2 regions of the Mycobacterium sp. ITM-2016-00317 genome follow, and region 1 is predicted to be linked to the other one. Evidence: riboswitches for the same ligand, from Rfam matches in the RefSeq annotation. Region 1 holds a riboswitch; the other holds the start of a gene.

The links. A riboswitch is a leader RNA that binds a small molecule or an ion and turns the genes downstream of it on or off. The one in region 1 is predicted to bind thiamine pyrophosphate.
Region 2: another riboswitch for thiamine pyrophosphate. It lies ahead of C6A87_RS28155 (ECF transporter S component); the one in region 1 lies ahead of thiO (glycine oxidase ThiO).

What each region holds. Positions count from the first base shown of each region.
Region 1 covers NZ_CP134399.1:644,261-654,489, forward strand. The annotation lists gene glnX (protein kinase G-activating protein GlnX) at 1-872, opposite strand, end outside; gene C6A87_RS03055 (NUDIX domain-containing protein) at 1,031-1,522, shown strand; gene thiE (thiamine phosphate synthase) at 1,506-2,168, opposite strand; TPP riboswitch at 2,204-2,314, shown strand; partial or broken gene thiO (glycine oxidase ThiO) at 2,309-3,335, shown strand; gene thiS (sulfur carrier protein ThiS) at 3,332-3,529, shown strand; gene C6A87_RS03075 (thiazole synthase) at 3,522-4,277, shown strand; gene C6A87_RS03080 (SGNH/GDSL hydrolase family protein) at 4,274-5,035, shown strand; gene C6A87_RS03085 (ATP-binding cassette domain-containing protein) at 5,032-5,949, shown strand; gene C6A87_RS03090 (ABC transporter permease) at 5,946-6,701, shown strand; gene C6A87_RS03095 (alpha/beta hydrolase) at 6,712-7,626, shown strand; gene C6A87_RS03100 (M28 family metallopeptidase) at 7,637-9,139, shown strand; gene C6A87_RS03105 (M20/M25/M40 family metallo-hydrolase) at 9,136-10,229, shown strand, end outside.
Region 2 covers NZ_CP134399.1:5,862,135-5,872,363, reverse strand. The annotation lists gene C6A87_RS28185 (SDR family oxidoreductase) at 1-539, shown strand, start outside; gene C6A87_RS28180 (sulfotransferase) at 550-1,734, shown strand; gene C6A87_RS28175 (VOC family protein) at 1,731-2,195, shown strand; gene C6A87_RS28170 (zinc-binding dehydrogenase) at 2,192-3,199, shown strand; gene C6A87_RS28165 (SDR family oxidoreductase) at 3,225-3,986, shown strand; gene C6A87_RS28160 (AAA family ATPase) at 4,076-4,633, shown strand; TPP riboswitch at 4,675-4,786, shown strand; partial or broken gene C6A87_RS28155 (ECF transporter S component) at 4,906-5,536, shown strand; gene C6A87_RS28150 (ABC transporter ATP-binding protein) at 5,533-7,011, shown strand; gene C6A87_RS28145 (energy-coupling factor transporter transmembrane component T) at 7,008-7,763, shown strand; gene C6A87_RS28140 (MFS transporter) at 7,747-8,910, opposite strand; gene C6A87_RS28135 (sugar porter family MFS transporter) at 9,002-10,229, opposite strand, start outside.

The DNA of each region.
Region 1 (10,229 bases):
TCGGCGCGCGCCTGCTGCGCGGTGATCGCCAGCGTCGTCACCGTCTTCAGCGACTCGGCGGCGGTCTCCTTGGCGCTGCGGCTGTCCGAGGTGGAGATCACCAGCGCCGTGCCCACCCAGATCAGCATGATCAGCACCGCCATCCCGCCGGCGACGAAGCCGACGTTGACGCGGCGCCGGGTGCGCTTGGCCAGCCAGCGGTTGGCGAACACACCGAACAGCAGAGTCGCGACCACCACCAGGATCACCGGCGTCGGGATCCTGGTGGATGCGGTGGTCTCGGCGTCCACCCGTGCCGAGGTCTCCTCGTACAGCCGCTGGGCGTCGGGCAGGATCTGCTGCTGCATCAGCGCCGACGCCTCGGACAGGTACGACGAGCCGACCGGATTGCCCGCCCGGTTGTTCGTCCTTGCCGTCTCGACCAGCCCGGTGTACACCGCCAGCCGGGCGTTGATCCGGCCCAGCAGCTGCACCAGTGACTCCTCGGTCAGGCCGCTCGACGCCCGCGTCACCGCGACGGACGCGTCGGTGATCGCCTGCTCGTAGCGCTGGCGCACCGCGCGCGGTTCCGAACCGGCGATGAACGCGGTCGCCGCGGCCGCGTCGGCGACCGAGAGTGTGGTGTAGAGCTGCCCCGCGGCGAACGACAGCGGCTCGGTGTGGTCCAGCACGGTGGTCAGCGCGTTCTGCCGGTCGTTGATGGTGGTCGAGGTCGCGAAGGCGCTGGCCACCACCAGCGCGGCGAGCACCAGCCCGATCGTCAGGATCCGTCCGGGCGTGGTCCAGAGGAACCACCACCGCGGATGCGCCGCGGTTGTCGGCGACCGCGACGCCAGAGGCTCGGTCGAGGGGTGCGCCAACTCCACAGTCACGTCTGGGCGGACCTCATCCTGGTCTCGGTCTGTTCGGCGGTCGGTCTTCTGCAAACTCTAGCTACGGACGGATTCTATGAGGGAAGTCTAAGAGCTGACGGTGCGGCATGCGGGGATTCAGGTGCCCCGAATGTCGGCGCGTTCCCTATCCTGAACGCGTGCGCGGAGACGGGGACGGCTGGGTGGTGTCGGCGGCGGGCAATGCCTACTGGGGCCGGCACGGCGCCGCGGGCCTGTTGCTGCGCGCGCCGCGGCCCGACGGATCGGCCGCCGTGCTGCTCCAGCACCGCGCGCCGTGGAGCCACCAGGGCGGCACCTGGGGGCTGCCGGGCGGCGCCCGCGACAGTCACGAGACCGCCGAGCAGGCCGCGGTGCGCGAGGCCGAAGAGGAAGCGGGGCTGACGGCGGAGCAGGTGACCGTGCGGACCACGGTGGTCACCGCCGAGGTGTCCGGGTGGACCTACACCACGGTGATCGCCGACGCGTCGGTGGAATTGGACACCGTGCCCAACCGGGAGAGCGCCGAGCTGCGCTGGGTCGCCGAGGACGAGGTCGCGGACCTGCCGCTGCACCCCGGTTTCGCCGCCAGCTGGGACCGTCTGCGCGAGGTCACGGCCGCGATCCCGCTGCTGGTCAACCCGCCGAGCTGAGCATCCCGGCGAGCTGTCGGGCCGCCGCCTTCGGATCGTCGGCCGCGGTGATCGCCCGCACCACCACCACCCGCCGCGCCCCGGCCGCCAGGACCTCCGGCAGCCGGTCGGCGTCGATGCCGCCGATCGCGAACCACGGCTTGTCGGTGCCCAGCGCCGCGGCGGCGCGCACCAGCTCCAGCCCCGGCGCGGCCCGGCCCGGTTTCGTCGGCGTCGGCCAGCACGGCCCCACACAGAAGTAGTCGACGTCCTCGGCGACCGCGGCCCGGACCTGCTCCAGGTCGTGCGTCGAGCGGCCCACCACGCGGCGGCCGACGATCTCCCGCGCCACGGTCAGCGGCAGGTCGTCCTGACCCAGGTGCAGCACGTCGGCCCCGCCCGCGCGCGCGACGTCGGCGCGGTCGTTGACCGCGAACAGCGCGCCGTGCCTGCGGGCGGCGTCGCCGAGAACCTCCAGTGCGGCGATCTCGTCGCGCGCCTCCAGCGGGCCGAACTGCTGTTCCCCGGCGGAGCCCTTGTCGCGGAGCTGGATGATGTCGACGCCGCCGGCCAACGCCGCGTCGGCGAACTCGGCGAGGTCGCCACGCTCGCGGCGGGCGTCGGTGCACAGGTAGAGCGAGGCGCTCGCTAGACGGGGTTCACGCACCCTCGAACGCTAGCGCCGTCGCGACGTAGGCTGGTAGCCGACCACACGGGAGTCCCGGGAACGGGGACTGAGAGTGAGTCCGGCCGACTCTTACCGTCACACCTGATCCGGGTCATGCCGGCGAAGGGAGTTAGCCCGCGATGTCCCCCCAGTCGCCTGCGCCGACGCGCGGAACGGTCGCGGTCGTCGGCGGCGGTGTCATCGGCCTCTCGGTGGCCCGGCGCGCACTGCAGGACGGCTGGAGCGTGCGGGTGCACCGGGCCGATGCGGCCGGCGCGTCGTGGGTGGCCGGCGGCATGCTCGCCCCGCACAGCGAGGGCTGGCCCGGCGAGGAGCAGCTGCTGCGGATCGGCCTGGAGTCGCTGCGGCTGTGGCACGACGGGTTCCTGGACGGATTGCCCGCCGAGGTGGTCACCGCGCGCCAGTCACTGGTGGTGGCCGTCGACCGGGCCGACGCCGCCGACCTGCGGACCGTCGCCGAATGGTTGTCCGGGCAGGGCCACCCGGTGAGCCCGACCAGCACCGCCCGCGATATCGAACCCCTTCTCGCCCAGGGCATCCGGCACGGCTTCCTGGCCGAGACCGAACTGGCCGTCGACAACCGCGCGGTGGTCGCCGCGCTGGCCGCCCAGTGTGAACGGCTCGGTGCCCGGTGGGCGCCGCCGGTGTCCGACCTGTCCGAGACCGGCGACGCCGACACCGTGGTGATCGCCAACGGCATCGATGCCCCCACGCTGTGGCCCGGGTTGCCGGTACGCCCCGTCAAAGGCGAGGTGCTGCGGCTGCGGTGGCGCCGCGGCTGCCTGCCCGCCCCGCGGCGGGTGGTGCGCGCGCGGGTGCACGGCCGCCAGGTCTACGTGGTGCCGCGCGCCGACGGCGTCGTGGTCGGCGCGACGCAGTACGAACACGGCCGCGACACCGCGACCACGGTCAGCGGGGTACGGGACCTGCTCGACGACGCGTGCGCGGTGATGCCTGCGCTGGGGGAGTACGAGCTGGCCGAGGCCGCGCGGCCTGCGCCCGATGACGCCGGACAACCTCCCGTTGGTCGGCAGGCTCGACGAGCGCACACTGGTCGCCGCCGGGCACGGCCGGTCGGGTTTCCTGTTGGCGCCGTGGACGGCGCAGACGATCGCCGCCGAACTGGAAGGAGCGCTGGTCCGATGAAGGTGACGGTCAACGACGAAGCGGTCGAGGTCGAGGAGCGCACGACGATCGCCGCGCTGCTCGACGGCCTGGGCTTCCCGGAGAAGGGGATCGCGGTCGCGGTGGACTGGTCGGTGATCCCGCGGTCGGAGTGGGACACCGCGCTGACCGACGGCGCCAAGGTCGAGGTCGTCACGGCGGTGCAGGGTGGCTGACAAGCTCAGCATCGCCGGCCGCGAGTTCGGGTCGCGACTGGTTCTGGGGACCGGCGGCGCCGCGAACCTCGCCGTGCTGGAGGCGGCGCTGATCGCGTCGGGGACCGAGATGACCACGGTGGCGATGCGCCGCGTCGACGCCGACGGCCGCACCGGGGTGCTGGAGCTGCTGAGCCGGCTGGGCATCACGCCGCTGCCCAACACGGCCGGATGCCGCGGCGCCGCCGAGGCGGTGATGACCGCGCAGCTGGCCCGCGAGGCGCTGCAGACCAACTGGGTCAAGCTCGAAGTGATCGCCGACGAACGCACCCTGCTGCCCGACGCCGTCGAATTGGTCAGAGCCGCAGAACAACTCGTCGACGACGGGTTCGTGGTGCTGCCCTACACCAACGACGACCCGGTGCTCGCGCGGCGGCTGGAGGACACCGGCTGCGCGGTGGTGATGCCGCTGGGCTCACCGATCGGCACCGGCCTGGGCATCGCCAACCCGCACAACATCGAGATGATCGTCGACCAGGCGAACGTGCCGGTGATCCTGGACGCCGGCATCGGCACGGCCAGCGACGCCGCGCTGGCCATGGAACTGGGCTGTGACGCGGTGCTGCTGGCCAGCGCCGTGACCCGGGCCGCGGATCCGCCGGCGATGGCCGCGGCGATGGCCGCCGCCGTCCGGGCCGGCCACCTGGCCCGCCACGCCGGCCGCATCCCGAAGAGGTTCTGGGCCCAAGCATCCAGTCCCGCCCTGTGAACAGATATGTGGCCCTGGGCAGTTCGATGGCCGCAGGCCCGGGCATCACGCCGCGGGTGGCGGGCTCACCACGGGCAGCAGGCCGCTCCGCCCGCAACTACCCCCACCTGGTCGCCGACGCACTGGGCCTCGACCTCGTCGACGTCACGTTCTCGGGCGCGACGACCGCGCACGTGCTGCGCGACTCCCAGCGCGGCGCGCCACCGCAGATCAGCGCGCTCGACGGCACCGAGACGCTGGTGACGGTGACGATCGGCGGCAACGACGTCGGCTACGTCCCGATGCTGTTCGCGGCCGGACTGCCGCGCGCGCTGCGGTCGGTGCCACTGCTGGGCGGCCGGTTGCGCGAGCTGCTCGACCCGTCGGCCCGCTATCTGGCGCTGGCGACGGTGGGCGGCGCGCTGATCGAGGTGGGGCGCGAGATCCGGCGGCGCGCACCGCAGGCCACCGTGCTGTTCGTCGACTACCTGACACTGCTGCCCGCCGACGGGGAGGCGCCCCCGCTGCGCGGCGCCGACCTGACGCTCGGCAGGCACGTGGCCGCCACGCTGGCGCAGCTGACCGCCGACGCCGCGCAGGAGACCGGGTGCGGCCTGGTGCGTGCCGCCGAGGCCAGCCGGGAGCACCACGCCTGGTCCACGCGACCCTGGACCACCAGGTTCGGCGTCCCGGTCCCGGGCAGGCCCGCACCGCTGCACCCCAATGCCGACGGGATGCGCGCGGTCGCCGACCTGGTGCTGGCGGCGGTCCGGACATGATCGAACTGACCGCCCTGACAAAGGTTTTCCGGTCGGGCCGCGGATCGTTCCGCGCCGTGGACGGATTGACCTGCACGATCGAACCCGGCCGGGTGACCGGATTCCTCGGGCCCAACGGCGCGGGCAAGACCACCACGATGCGGATGATCCTCGGACTCGACCACCCCACCTCGGGCAGCGCCACCATCGACGGGCGCAGCTACCGACAGCTGAGGGACCCGCTGCGCACGGTCGGCGCACTGCTCGACGCCCGGCAGGTGCACCCGAACCGCACGGCGCGCAACCATCTGCGGTGGATGGCCGCCGCCAACCGGATCTCCGCCGCCCGGGCCGACGAGGTCCTCGGCATGGTCGGACTGGCCTCGGTCGCGGACTCGCGCGCCGCCACGCTGTCGCTGGGCATGAGCCAGCGGCTCGGCATCGCGGCGGCACTGCTCGGTGACCCCCCGGTGCTGCTGTTCGACGAACCGGTCAACGGTCTCGACCCCGAGGGCATCCACTGGGTCCGCAGCCTGATGCGCACCCTCGCCGCGGAAGGCCGCACCGTGCTGGTTTCCAGCCATCTGCTCGCCGAGATGGCCGACACCGCCGACCGGTTGGTGGTGATCGGCAAGGGCCGGCTGATCGCGTCGACGACGGTGGCCGAGTTCACCGGGAGCTCCGGCGCGGCGCCGGTGCGGGTACGCGCGCCGCGGCTGCAGGACCTGCACGCCGCGCTCACCGAGGCCGGGTTCACGGTGGACGCCGAGCCCGACGCGCTGACGGTGCGCGACACCACCACCGAGGCGGTCGGCGAACTCGCCGCTGCGCGCTCGCTGGTGCTGCACGAGTTGAGCACCCGCGGGGTCTCGCTGGAGCAGGCCTACCTGGCCTCGACCGAGGACGCCACCGCGTACCGGGCGGGGGACGGGTGAGGCGCGCTGCTGCGGTGATCAACGCCGAGCGCGTCAAGCTGACCACGGTGCGCTCACCGCTGTGGGCCGCGCTGGCGGCCACGGTGCTCAGCGTCGGGCTGGCCGCGCTGCAGTCCTCCGTCGCCTACGGCTACGCGCGGCTGAGCGTGCCCGAGGCCGCGCTCGGGGTCGCGGTGTTCGGGATCCCGGTGCTGATGATCGTCGCGGCGATGGCGGTGACGAGCGAGTACCGCAGCGGGCTGATCTCGGTGACGTTCCTGGCCACCCCGGACCGCACCCTGGTGATGTGTGCCAAAGCATGTGTGGCGGCGCTGTTCTCGGCCGTGGTGGCGGTGGTCATGGTGCTCGGCTCGGTCTCGGTGGCCCGGCTGGTCGCCGACCAGGGCGTCGCGGATGCACTGACGGTGTCGGCCACCGTGCCTTTCGCCGCGGCGGTGGTGCCGTATGCGGCACTGGCGGCGGTGCTCGGTGTCGGGGTTGCGGCGCTGCTGCGGCACACCGCGGGCGCGGTGACGGTCCTGCTGCTGTGGCCTCTGCTGGTCGAGCCGCTACTGGCGAACCTGCCCGGCCGCGGCTGGCAGATCGGCCCGTATCTGCCGTTCGGGAACGCGTTGCGCTTCCTCGACGTGCAGTGGCTCTACCCCGGCCTCTCGATGCCCTGGGGCCCGGCCGGCTCGCTGGGCTACTTCGCCGCGGTGGTCGCCGTGGTGTTCGCCGCGGCGCTGATCACCGTCAACCGGCGCGACGCCTAGCATGGCGCACGTGAGCGCACCGCAGACCGTGGAACTGGACCTGCCGCACCTGAAGGTCACCGCGCTGGCCTGGGGTCCGCCCGACGGCCGGCTGGTGCTGTGCCTGCACGGCTTCCCGGACAGCGCGTGGGGGTGGCGGAAACTGGCTCCGCTGCTCGCCGAACGCGGTATGCGGGTCGTCGCGCCGTTCGCGCGCGGCTACGCCCCGACCGGGCCCGCCCCCGACGGCGACTACCACATCGGCGCGCTGATGTACGACGCGCTGGCGGTGCACCGCGCGCTCGGTGCGCCCGACGATGCGGTGCTGATCGGCCACGACTGGGGTGCGTTCACCGCCGGCGCGCTGGCCGCCCATCCGGAATCGCCGTTCGCCGAGCACATTACGATGGCCGTGCCGCCGATCGGTGCCGTCGCGCGGATGCGGGGGTCGATCGGCCGCCAGCTGCGCATGCTGCCGCGCCAGCTGCGCAACAGCTGGTACATCCTGTTCTTCCAACTGCCGGGGCTGCCCGAACGCGTTCTGCCCCGGGTCATCCCGACGCTCTGGCGGGACTGGGGGCCTCCGGGTCACGACACCGGCGCGGAACTGGACGACGCGCTGGCCGCGCTGCCGAGCCTGGTCCACCGCCGTGCCGCGGTCGACTACTACCGCGCGCTGGTGCGCCCGACGCGGCGACCCGGCAAGACCTACGCCGACCTGCACCGCCACTGCTTCGGGATGCCCCGGGGGCCGATCCTGCACGTGCAGGGCGCCGAGGACGGCGCGATGAAGGCCGAATACGCCGCACCGATCGGGGCGGCGCTGCCCGAGGGCAGCAGGGTGGTGACGATTCCGGCGGCCGGGCACTTCCTGCAGATCGAACGTCCCGGCGAGGCCGCCGCGGCCGTCCTGGACTATCTCGGCGCCCGTACGGGTCCGCGCTAACGTGGGGACCGTGATCCGGACAAGACTCGTGGCCTTGACGGCCGTCACCGTGCTGGTCGCCGCGGGCTGCAGCCGCGACGCGGATCCGCAGCCGCAGCCGGCCAACGAACTCAGTGTGGCCACCGAGTTCGCCGAGGGGCTCGCGCAGAAGGTCACCGCCGACGCGATGATGACCCACCTGACCAGGCTGCAGGAGATCGCCGACGCCCACGGCGGTAACCGCGCACTGGGCACCCCCGGCTACGACGCCAGCGTCGACTACGTCGTCGAGGCGTTGCGCGGCAAAGGTTTCGACGTGGACACCCCGGAGTTCGAGGTGCGCATCCCGTGGGCCGAGGAGCCCCGGCTGACCGTGGGCGGCGCGCCGACCGAGGCGCGGCCGCTGCAGTTCACCATCGGCACCGCCCCCGAGGGCGTGTCGGGCCCGCTGGTCGCCGCACGTGCCGACGACGACACCCCCGGCTGCACCGCCGACGACTACGACGGCCTGGCCGTCGACGGCGCGGTGGTGCTCGTCGACCGAGGGGCGTGCCCGTTCGGGGGCAAGCAGGCCGTGGCCGCCGACCTCGGGGCGGTGGCGCTGATCGTGGCCAACAGCGAGAACGGACCCGACCTGTCGGGGGCCACCCTCGGCGAGACCACCGACGTCAAGATCCCGGTCATCGCGGTCGCCAACGACGTCGGTGACCGGCTGCGGGCCGAGCCGGGTGCGACGGCGGTGCTCAACCTGAACGCCGGCGTGCAGCTGAAGAAGTCGCGCAACGTGATCGCGCAGACCAAGACCGGATCCACCCACGACGTCGTGATGGTCGGCGCCCACCTCGACAGCGTGCCGGAGGGCCCGGGGATCAACGACAACGGCTCCGGGGTGGCCGCGGTGCTGGAAACCGCACTGCAACTGGAGGCTTCGCCGAACGTGGCCAACGCGGTGCGGTTCGGCTTCTGGGGTGCCGAGGAGCAGGGCCTGTACGGCTCCGCGAACTACGTGGCCGGCCTGGACGAGGAGGCGCTCAAGGACATCGCGCTCTACCTCAACTTCGACATGATCGGTTCGCCGAACCCCGGCTACTTCACCATGGACGGAAACCAGTCGAGTGCGCCCGGGCCGGGCGAGCGCGTGCCGAGGGTCCCCGAGGGCTCGGCGGGCATCGAGCGCACGCTGACCGCCTACCTGGACGGAGCGGGCAAACCGGGGGAGGACACGTCGTTCGACGGGAGATCCGACTACGACGGCTTCACCATGGCCGGAGTGCCTGCGGGAGGCCTGTTCTCGGGCGCGGAGGAGAAGATGTCGGCCGAGCAGGCCGAGCGTTGGGACGGCCAGGCCGACCAGCCGTTCGACCCGAACTACCACAAGGATTCCGATACGCTCGAACACATCGACGAGACGGCGATGCAGATCCACGGCAGCGGCGCGGCCTTCGCGGTGGGGCTGTACGCCCAGGACCAGCGCGGGCGCAACGGAATACCGCTCCGCGAGGACCGGGTCCGTCATCAACTGAAGACGCCGTGATCGGCCGGTGGGCCGTGGTGCTGGCCGCAGCCGGTGCGCTGGTCGCGGCGTGCGCCCCGCCCCCGCCACCGTCGACAGCCCCACTGGGACCCGACCTGGCCGACAAGGTCACCATCGACGGGGTCTACCGCCACCTGGTGGAACTGCAGCAGATCGCCGACGACAACGACGGCAACCGCGCCGACGGCACGCCCGGATACCAGGCCAGCGTCGACTACGTGGCACAACTGCTGCGCGACAGAGGTTTCGACGTGCAGACACCGGAGTTCGAACGGCTCTCGGGCTCGCAAGGCGGTGCGCCGGTGCTGACCGTGGCCGGCAACGACTTCCGCGTCGACCAGGCCTCGATGATGATCACCACCTCCCCCGGGGGCCTGCGCGCGCCCACCTTCCGTCCGCGCAGGGCCGCCGGCTGCGCGGTCGCCGACTACGGCGACGTGTCGGTGGTCAAGGCGATCGCGGTCGTCGACGACAGCGGCTGCTCGATCGTCGACAAACACCGGGTGGCGCAGCAGCGTGGCGCGGTGGGCATGCTGGTGGTCACCTCGGCGACCCCGACGCGCCCGGTCGGTGCACCCGTCACGTTGTTCACCACCGGCTACTACACCCATCTGAAGATGCCGGTGGGCGTCATCGACACCGACGCGGACTCCGCCCTGCGCCGCACCGAGTCTCCGGTCACCCTGGTCCTGGACCACGAACCGGTGCTGACGAAGTCGCGCAACGTGATCGCGCAGACCAGGACCGGCGACGCACAGAACGTCGTCGTGGCCGGCGCGCACCTCGACAGCATCCGGGCCGGCGCCGGGATCAACGACAACGGCTCCGGTGTCGCGGCCGTGCTGGAGACCGCGCTGCAGCTCGGCGCGGAGCCGGCCACCACCAACGCGGTGCGCTTCGCGTTCTGGGGCGCCGAAGAGGTGTCGATGGACGGCTCCAAGAAATACCTGGCCTCGCTGAGCAAGGACGAGCTCGACGACATCGCGATGTACCTGAACTTCGACGTGCTCGCGTCACTGAACGCCGGCTACTTCACCGACGACGGCGACCAGTCGACGCAGACCGGCCAGATCGTCGCCGCGCCAACGGG
Region 2 (10,229 bases), 840 kb from region 1:
ATGCACTGGCGGACTCGCTGGGCGACCTCGATGTGTTGGTCAACAACGCCGGCGGCCCCTACGCCGCGCACAAAGACGAGTGGGACCCCGACGGATACGCCGGGTCGGTCATGGTCAACATGTTCGCCCACATGCGGCTGACCATGGCATGTCACGACCGTCTGAAGGCGGGCCGTGCCGCGGGCGGCAGCAGCGTCGTCAACATCATCTCGATGTCGGCGTTCGTCTCCGCGGTGGCGGTGCCGGCCTACAGCTCGTCGAAAGCCGGCATGGTCGCATTCACCAGGAACCTGTCCCGGCGTTGGGTCGACGACGGGATCCGCGTCAACGCCGTCGCCCCCGGGCTCATCGACACCAGGATGACCCACCCGATCCTCGACATCCCCGAAGCGCTGGAGCCGGAGATGCGGCACACCCCGATGGGACGGATGGGCATGCCCGAGGAGATCTCACCGGCGGTGCTGTTCCTGTGCACCGACTCCGCGCGCTACATCACCGGCACCACCGTCGCCGTAGACGGCGGATACCTGACGGTCTGAGGGGTACCAGATGAGCGAATTCGACGCTGTCGCAACGGCCGAAGATGTCCTGGACATCGCGGTCGAGCGCACCGGCCTGTGCGAGATCGATTCGGGCTCCTGGCGGGAGGGCCTGGAGATCGTCGTCGACGAGGTCAATACCTCGGCGGCATTCACGCCGTCTGGGCGTGAGCGCATACTCAACGACTGCGCCGACGCCCTCGCGCGCCGGCTCCAGGTCCACGAGTACATCGAAACTCATCCCGAGCTGCTCGACGCGCCCGTGGAGAGACCGTTGTTCGTGCTGGGCATGCCTCGCACAGGCACGACCGTGGTCAGCTATCTGCTCGATCAGGATCCCGCCCGGCGGTCGCTGCTGCTCTGGCAGTGCATGCGGCCCGTCCCGCCCGCGCCCACCGAGACGCTACGCACCGATCAACGGTGTCTGGACCTGCTCGACGAGCAGCGCAAGATGCTGGAGATGGTCACCGCCGCGAAAGTCCCTTTGCCACATTGGGAAGACGCCGACGGCCCCACCGAGGACATGTTCATCCACAATCAGGACTTCAAAGCGCTGTCGTGGGACGCATTCCTGCACACCTCGAGGTACTACGAGTGGCTGTTCGCCGAGGCGGACATGGTCACGACCTACGAGTACCAGAAGCGCTATCTGCAGGTGCTGCAATCGACCGCCCCGGGCATCTGGAGCCTGAAGATGCCGTCGCACTCCGTGCATATCGACGCGCTGCTGAAGGTTTTTCCGGACGCCCGGCTGGTCTGGGCCCACCGCGACCCGTACAAAGCCACCGGATCCCTGGGCAATCTGTTGAAGCTGCCGAAGAGCATGACCCACCACGCCGAGGCCCTCGACCTGCACGACGTAGGGCGCTACGTGAAGGCACAGATGGCCGAGCATGTCGAGCGGCCGCTGCGTGCGCGCGAGCGCATCGGCGACGACCGCTTCTTCCACATGCACTACTCGGAGATGATGCGCGACCCGATGGGCGTGATGCGGCGCCTGTACGACTGGGCCGGCGACACGCTGACACCGGAAACCGAGACACAGATGCAGAACTGGCTCGCCGAGCATCCGCAGGACCGTTACGGCGTGAACTCCTACAGCCTCGAGCAGTACGGTCTCACCGTCGACGAGCTGAAGCCCGTGTTCGCCGACTATCTCGGGACTTTCGACATCGAACTGGAAGGCCGACCGTGACCTCCGCCGTGCTCACCGCCGATGCGCTCTACCACACCGGTCTGGTCGTCCCCGATGTCGGCGAGGCCGCCGCCCGGCTCAGTGCTGCCGCCGGATACACCTGGACCAAGCCTGTCGAAGCCACCCTGACCGTGGCGACCCTCGACGGGGAGGTCGAGGTGCCGTTCCGGTTCGTCTACTCGTTGCAGGCGCCGCATCTGGAGATCGTTCAGGAAGTGCCGGGTACCGTGTGGACGGTGCGGGCTTCCGGTGCGGCGCACCATCTGGGTTACTGGGTCGACGACCTGCCCGCGGCGGCCCGACGGCTCGAAGAGGCCGGCTATCGCCTGGAAGCGCGCCCCGCGGGGGAATCCTTGACCACATTCGCCTACTTCATCGACGATTCCGGTGTCCGGATCGAGATCGTCGACCGCGCAATGTTTCCCGACTGGACCGGATTCCTGGACGCGATGTCGGCGTGAAGGTGGCGACGGTGACCGGGCCCGGGACGGTTCAGGTGCTGGACACGCCCGTACCCGTGGTCGGATCCAGGGACGTCCTGGTACGGATGCGCGCCTGCGGCGTCTGCGGATCGGACTCGTTCTACATCGCGATCGGGGGGATCCCGCCACGCCAGGGCAGCACCCCACTCGGGCATGAACCCGCCGGGGAGGTCGTCGAGGTCGGCGCCGATGTCGACGATATCGACGTGGGAGACCATGTCGTCGTCAATCCGATGGCCGCACCGGGCGGCATCATCGGAAACGGCGGTGCGCAGGGCGCATTGGCCGACTATCTGTTGGTGGAGAACGCAGTCCGCGGTGTCACGCTGCAGGTCATCCCGAAGCACATCCCGTTCGAGGTGGCCGCGCTCAACGAGCCGATGGCCGTCGCGCGCCACGGTGTCAATCAGTGCCGACCGAAGCCGGGCGACAAAGTCGTCGTGTTCGGCGCCGGACCGGTGGGTCTCGGCGCCGTGCTGGCATTCAAGTCGCTCGGCGTCGGGCACGTCGTCGTGGCCGACATCGTTGCGGCACGGCTGGATAAAGCTCTGCAAGTCGGCGCCGACGCGGTGATCAACTCGGGTGACGACGATGTGATCGCCCGGCTGATCGAGCTGCACGGCGAGGGGCAGGCGCTCGTCCCGGGAAAGGCCGGCACCGACATCTTCCTCGACGCCGCCGGCGCGAAAGCCGTCGTCGACACCGCCCTGGCGGCGGCGCAGAAGGGTGCCACGCTCGGGGTCGTCGGTGTGCACAAGGAGCCCGTCCCGGTCGATTTCGGCAACGTGATGAGCAACGAGATCACCATCGTCGGCTCCATGGGCTACCCCGACGAGATCTTCGAAGTGACAGAAGATCTGGTCACCAACTGGCAGAAGTACGCCGTGATCGTCAGCCACACCGTCCCGTTCTCGGAGGTGCACTCCGCATTCGACCTGGCGGGCACGCCCGGTGCTGCGGACAAGGTCGTCGTCACGTTCTGACCACACGTAGGAGAGGGAGGAAGTCGTGGATATACCTCGCGCGTCTGTGGCCGGGCGCAAGGTCCTGGTGACCGGCGCCGCCACCGGCATCGGCGCCGCGGCGGTGCGCGCACTCGTCGACGCCGAGGCGCTGGTGGCCGCGACCTATCACCAATCCGAACCCCCCGAGGGCTTGCCGGCCCACTGGCGGCGCTGCGATGTACGCGACGCCGACGATGTCGACGACGCGGTCGGGTACGCGGTACGCACGCTGGATGGACTCGATGTCGTCATCCACGCCGCCGGGCATTGGCAGCCGGGCGTACCCGGCTCCCTCACCGGCGACGACATCGATCGGCAGCTCGCCACGAATCTGAAGTCGACCATCTTCGTCAACCAGGCGGGTTATGCCGCGATGCGCGAAAACGGCGGCCAGATCATCAATTTCGGTTCTGCCGAGGCCGCAATGGGCAGTCCGATGTCGGCGGTCTACGCCGCAGCCAAGGGCGCCGTACACGCCTGGACCAGGTCGGCTGCACGCGCCTGGGCACACGACGGGGTGACGGTCAACGCCGTAGCGCCTGCGGTGCAGACCCCCGGGGCGGACCGAGTGCGGGAATTCCTCGGACCGGACATGGCGCCGCTGATGGACCAGCAGTTGCAGATGAGCATCCCGCTCGGCGGAAGGCTGGGTGACCCGGCGACCGACGTGGCTCCCGTACTGCTCTTTCTGAGCAGTCCGGCCGCGCGATTCATCACCGGACAACTCCTGGCCGTGGACGGCGGTCTGATGATGGTGGGTTCCTGAGCGGCGTCTGTCAGCCGACCCGCCGCGACTAAGGTCGGTGTCACCCGGCCGGCGGACCCGACCGTGGATCGGTCGATCAAGGGGACTTCGTGAGCGTCGACGCCGTGGTGGGCCGCCTGCTCTCCGAGGACATGACCACGGTGCTGATCGACGGTCGCTCCGGATCGGGGAAGTCCACGCTGGCCGACCGGCTGCACCAGCGCTGGCTCGGGAGCGTCCTGGTTCGCCTCGACGACATCTACCCGGGCTGGGACGGGCTGAACTGGGCCAGCCGGCACGTCCACGACGAACTGCTGCGCCCACGCGCCGAGGGGCGGCCCGGCCGGTGGCGCCGCTGGGACTGGGCGACCGACTCCCCGGCAGGCTGGCACACCGTGGGCGCCGGCCGGCGACTGATCGTCGAAGGGGTCGGCGCGCTGGCACCGGACAACCGGGCACTGGCCGACCTGGGCATCTGGGTCGAGAGCCCGGAGCCTCTGCGCAGGCAGCGGGCACTGCAGCGCGACGGCGACACCTACCGTCCGCACTGGGACCGGTGGGCAGCGCAGGAACTGGAGTTCATCGCCCGGTGCGCCCCCCGCTCCGGCGCCGACTACGTCGTCACCGAGACGGCGCACGGCGCCACGTGGACGACAGTGCAGCGCTGACCCGGCCTGGCGGGGGCGGCCCCGGCTGCGCTAGCTTGGGGGACGTACCACACGGGAGTGCACACCGAGTGCGCTGAGAGGACGGCTGACCGGCCGTCGACCGTACGAACCTGACCGGGTAATGCCGGCGTAGGGAGATGCTCGTGAACGTCGCCTTTCACACACCGGCCTGTCACACACCACCGGCCTGAGCTCGGCCTCAGCAGCTCGGCACCCCGATTCTTCGGCGGGTCCCCGGGCGGACCCGCCATACCCGCAGTCAAGGAGTCCTCATGGACCAGCAGTATCTCGACCACACCGCAGCCGCCGGCCGCAGCCCCGCGCTGCGATGGCGGGTCGTCGACATCGTGGTCGCCAGCGTCCTGGCCGTCGCGGCCGGCCTGGTGTTCGTCTTCTGGAACGTCGCGTCCAATCCGCTGACCGAGCCGCTGGGAGCAGTGCTGCCCGGTCTGCAGGCACTCGCCGGCGGGGTGGCTGTTCGCCGGTGTGCTGACCGCGCTCGTGATCCGCAAACCCGGCGCGGCGCTGTACGGCGAACTGGTCGCGGCCACGGTGTCCGCCCTGGTCGGCAACCAGTGGGGGGTGCTGACCATCGAATCGGGAATCGTCCAGGGGCTCGGCGCCGAGCTGGTGTTCGCCGTCTTCTTCTACCGCAGGTGGAATCTGCCGGTGGCCGCCCTCGCCGGGGCAGCGGCCGGGCTGGCGCTGGCCGTCAACGACCTGTTCCTCTGGTACCCCGGCTCGACCACCGCGTTCGCCGCGATCTACACCGGCTCGGCGGTGATCTCCGGCGCCGTCCTCGCCGGCGTGCTGTCCTGGTTCGTCGTCCGGGGGCTGGCCAAGACCGGCGCGCTCGACCGCTTCGCCGCCGGCAGGGTGGTCTCGGGCCGCCGGCCCCGATGACCCCGGAGCCGGCTCCCGCGCGCGGCGGAGCCGCGATCGAGGCCCGGGGCTGGGGCTGGCAGCACGCGGGCCAACAACGATGGGCAACAAGGGGTCTCGATCTGCGCGTTGAGCCGGGGGAGCGGGTGCTGCTGCTGGGCCCGTCCGGCTCGGGGAAGTCGACGCTGCTGCAGGGACTCGCCGGACTGCTCGGCAGCGCCGACGAAGGCCATGCCGCCGGACAGCTTCTGGTCGACGGTAGGCCACCGGCTGCGCAACGGTCCCGCATCGGAATGGTCCTGCAGGACCCGGATTCCCAGGTGATCCTGTCGCGGGTCGGTGACGACCTGGCGTTCGGCATGGAGAACTTCTCGGTGCCGCGCAGCCGGATCTGGCCGCGCGTCGCCGACGCCCTGGAAGCTGTCGGGCTGAACCTGCCTCTTGGACAGGACACTTCGAAACTGTCCGGCGGGCAGAAGCAGCGGCTGGCGCTGGCCGGCGTGCTCGCCATGCAGCCCGGGCTGATCCTGCTGGACGAACCGACGGCCAACCTCGACCCCGCCGGTGTCGTCGAGGTACGTGATGCGGTCGCCGCCGCGGCCGACCGCACCGGCGCCACCGTGGTGGTCGTCGAGCACCGCACCAAGGTGTGGCTGCCGGTGATCGACCGGGTGGTCGTGCTCGGCGCAGACGGTACCGTCATCGCCGACGGTCCACCGGAGCAGACCCTCACACGCGAGCGCAAACACCTTGTGCAGTCCGGGATCTGGTTACCCGACGTGCCGGCCACCCCTGTCCGGCGGGCACCGCAGACCGCGCCGGAGCCGCTGCTGACCGCCGCCGACCTGTCGGTGGGCCACCGCGGCGGACCGGTCGCGCGCAGCGGACTGAACTTCGACATCCCCCGCGGCCGGGTCACCGCCGTCACCGGGCCCAACGGCTGCGGCAAGTCCGCTCTCGCGCTGACCCTGGGCGGGCTGCTGGCACCGCGCGGCGGAGCGCTGCGGGCCGCCGAGTCGTTCGCCCCGTTGCCCAGGAAGCTCGAGCCGGTCCGGTGGCGGTCCAAGGAACTGCTGACCCGCATCGCGAGCGTCTTCCAGGATCCCGAACACCAGTTCCTCACCGGCACGGTCCGAGACGAGCTTGCGCTCGGACCCAGGGCGCTGGGGCGCAGTCCCGACGAAATCCATACTCTGAGCGACGATCTGCTGGACCGGCTGCGCCTCGGTCAGCTGGCCGACCGCAGCCCGTTCACCTTGTCCGGGGGCGAGAAGCGCCGGCTGTCGGTGGCGACCGTGCTGATGACCCGGCCCGCCGCCGTCATCCTCGACGAACCCACCTTCGGGCAGGACCGCCGTACGTGGGAGGAGCTCATCCAGCTGCTGGCCGAGCTCGCCGACGCGGGAACCGCCGTGGTGGCCGTCACGCACGACACCGAGTTCGTCGACGTCCTCGCCGACCGGCGTATCGCCCTGGCTGCGGCGGCGCACCGATGACGACCGTGCGCGTCAACCCGGTCGCGAAGCTGCTCGCCGCGGCGCTCATCGCGGGCACGCTGGTGCTCAGCGTCGACTGGCTGTCGGCGCTGACCGCGCTGGTGCTGGAGATCCCGCTGCTGCTCGCGCTGCGCATCCCGTTACGTGCCTTTGCGATCCGCGGCGCGTTCGTCACTCTCGCCGCGGCGCTGACCGCGCTGACCAACCTGCTCTACGGTGAGCCCAGCGGCGCCGTGCACTGGCATTTCCTGCTGATCACCGTCAGCGACGGGTCCATCGAGCTCGCGCTGGCGATGTTCCTGCGCGTGCTGGCGATCGCATTGCCGTCGGTGTGCCTGTTCATCGACGTCCAGCCGACCGAGCTGGCCGACGGGCTGGGCCAGATCCTGAAGCTGCCTGCCCGATTCGTCGTGGGTGCCCTGGCCGGGCTGCGGACGGTAGGCCTGCTGCGCCAGGACTGGGAGTACCTGGGCCATGCGCGGCGGGCCCGCGGGGTGGCCGACCACGCCCGGGTGCGGCGGTTCCTCGGTCAGGCGTTCGCGCTGCTGGTCTTCGCGCTGCGCCGGGGGGCCAAGTTGGCCACCGCCATGGAGGCACGGGGTTTCGGCGCGTACCCGACCCGCACCTGGGCGCGGCCCTCGACGTTCGGCGCGCCGGAACTGGCGCTCCTGGGCGCCGCCGCGGTGATCGCGGCAGCGGCTGTCGCGGTCGCGGTCACCGCAGGAACGTGGGACTTCATCGGCGGGCGGTGACGCCGGCACCCGGTGCCGTGCGGGCGGAGGCAGGGCTCAAGATCGCCGGCATCAGTCCGACCACCGCGAACACCAGGAATGCCGCGGTATAGCCGAACGATTGGATCAGCGCGCCGACGACCGGTGCACCGATCGCCTGGCCGGCGGCGATCGCGAAGAACGACATGCCGACACCGAACGCCGCGGAATCCGGGTACAGGCGCGTGCTCCACAGCAGGAGCAGGCCGGTGAGGCCGATGTAGGCCGCGCCGAACATGCCTGCCGACAGCAGGACACCCGCGGTGTGCTCCCGAGAGACGGCCAGCAGCGCGGTGCCCGCCGACATCGCGGAGACGGTGACCACCCACGTCGGACGGAAGCCCAGCCGCTGCACCGCGGATCCGCCGAGGGCGCCGATGATCCCGGCGGCGCCCAGCAGCATCCAGGCGCTGGTCGCGACCGCGTCTCCGCCGGAGCTGGTGCTGATCAGGTCGCGCCCGAAGTTCCAGATGGCGATGCTGCCCAGGCCGGCCAGAACAGAGGCGGTCAGCAGCCGGGCGGTACCGGGCGCAAGCCGACGGTCCCGGCGCACGCCGCGATCCGCTGCCGGTCCGTTACGGAGTGTGAACGCCACCCACACGGTGACCGCGACGGTGAGGACGCCGTAGGTGCCCCACGCGACGCGCCAGTGGTCGAACAACGCAAAAGCGATCGGGCCCGACACCACCACGCCGATCCCGGTGCCCGCGTTGACGATCGTCTGGGCGCGGTCGGCTCGCTCGGCGCTCAGGCGTTGGGCGAGAGCGGTGGCCAGTGGCGGGGAAGCGAGGCCGGTGCTCATCCCCGCCAGGAGGATGCCCGCGGCCAGGACCGGCGCAGAGGGGGCGACTGCGACGACGACGATGCCGACCGTCGCGACAACTCCTGCCGCAACGGCCATTCGGCGCGCACCCACCCGATCGCTGAACACCAGTGCGACGGTGATCGCCGCGCAGTAGCCCACGTAACTGCCGGACCCGATCAGACCGATGACGGTGGAACTCAACTGGAACTCGTCGGTGAACACGGGCACGAACAACCCGTAGGCGAATCGGGCGAATCCGTAGCAGCAGCCGATGAGGGCGGTCCCGGCGGCGATCAACGAATAGAACGTCCGATCAGCCGTCATCCCGTGTCTCTTCCCGCGCTTCATCCGTCGCTCCCGGTGTGCATTTGGTGTGCAACCGCGGCGGGGGACGACTTGAGTCCCGATGCCCGGCTCAGCGGGCGAAGTCCGCGGGACGGAACTCGCCCTTGCTGAGCTTGGTCTCGATCTCCTCCAGGCTTCGGCCGGTGAGATCCGGCATCCGGAAATAGACGAACAGCCATGCCGCGACGTTGAACAGCCCGTAGAGCCACATCGACGGACCGACCCCGATACCACTGATCAGCGTCAGCAGCGTCAGCGTGATGAGCAGGTTGGTGCCCCACAGTGCCGCGGACTGCGCGGCGGTGCCGGCGGGGCGCACGGCCAGTGGGTAGGTCTCGGAGCCGGTCAGCCAGCCCATCAGCTGCAGCCCGCCGGCGTTGAAGAGCATGAAGACGACGAGGCACGCGATGATGAACGGCATCGATTCGCGACCGCTGTTGCCGGAGACGAACAGCCAACCCAGCACGAAAAGGCTCAGCGCCGCACCGGGAATCATGATGAGCGTCAGCCGGCGGCGGCCGACCTTGTCGATGATCGACAGACCGACCAGCTGGGCCACCAGATAGCTCACCCCGAGCGCGACCGACACCTGGAGCGCCACGGACTCGGAGAACCCGTTGTCGGTGAGGATCGTCGGCGAGTAGTAGATGATCATCTCTATACCGCTGAGCTGGGTGAAGATGGCGATACCGCAGCCCAGGATCAGGGCCGGCCGCACCCATTTCGCCCGCAGCCCCGACCAGCCCCGCGTCTTGGCGGTCTGCTCCTCGCGGGCCAGCGCGGCCATCTCGTCGAGTTCCCCGTCGATGTCGTAGTCCGAGGGCCGGACCCGTCGGAGTACCTCGCCGGCTTTGGCGCGGTCGTCGTTCTTGACCAGCCAGCGCGGGCTCTCCGGTAACCGCAGGAGCAGGACGAGCATGATCACGGCGGGCACACAGGCCGCGCCGATCGACCACCGCCACGGGATGAACGCCGAAGCCCCGACGATCGTGGCGATCACGATGCCGGCTCCGATCGCGATCTGGAAACAGAGCACCAGCCGGCCGCGGTACTTCGGGGGTGCCAACTCGGCGACGTACATCGGTGCGGTCTGGGTGGCGCCGCCGACGGCGAATCCCAGCACGAGCCGCCCGATCGACAGCAGGACCGGGTTGGGTGCGAGCGCACACCCGACGGCTCCGACGGCGAAGACGACGGCGAGCATCACCAACGTCCTCTTCCGGCCGCCGCGCTCGGAAAGGTAACTGCACGTCAACGCCCCGATCACCGCGCCGAGCAGAATGCTCGCGGCGATGATC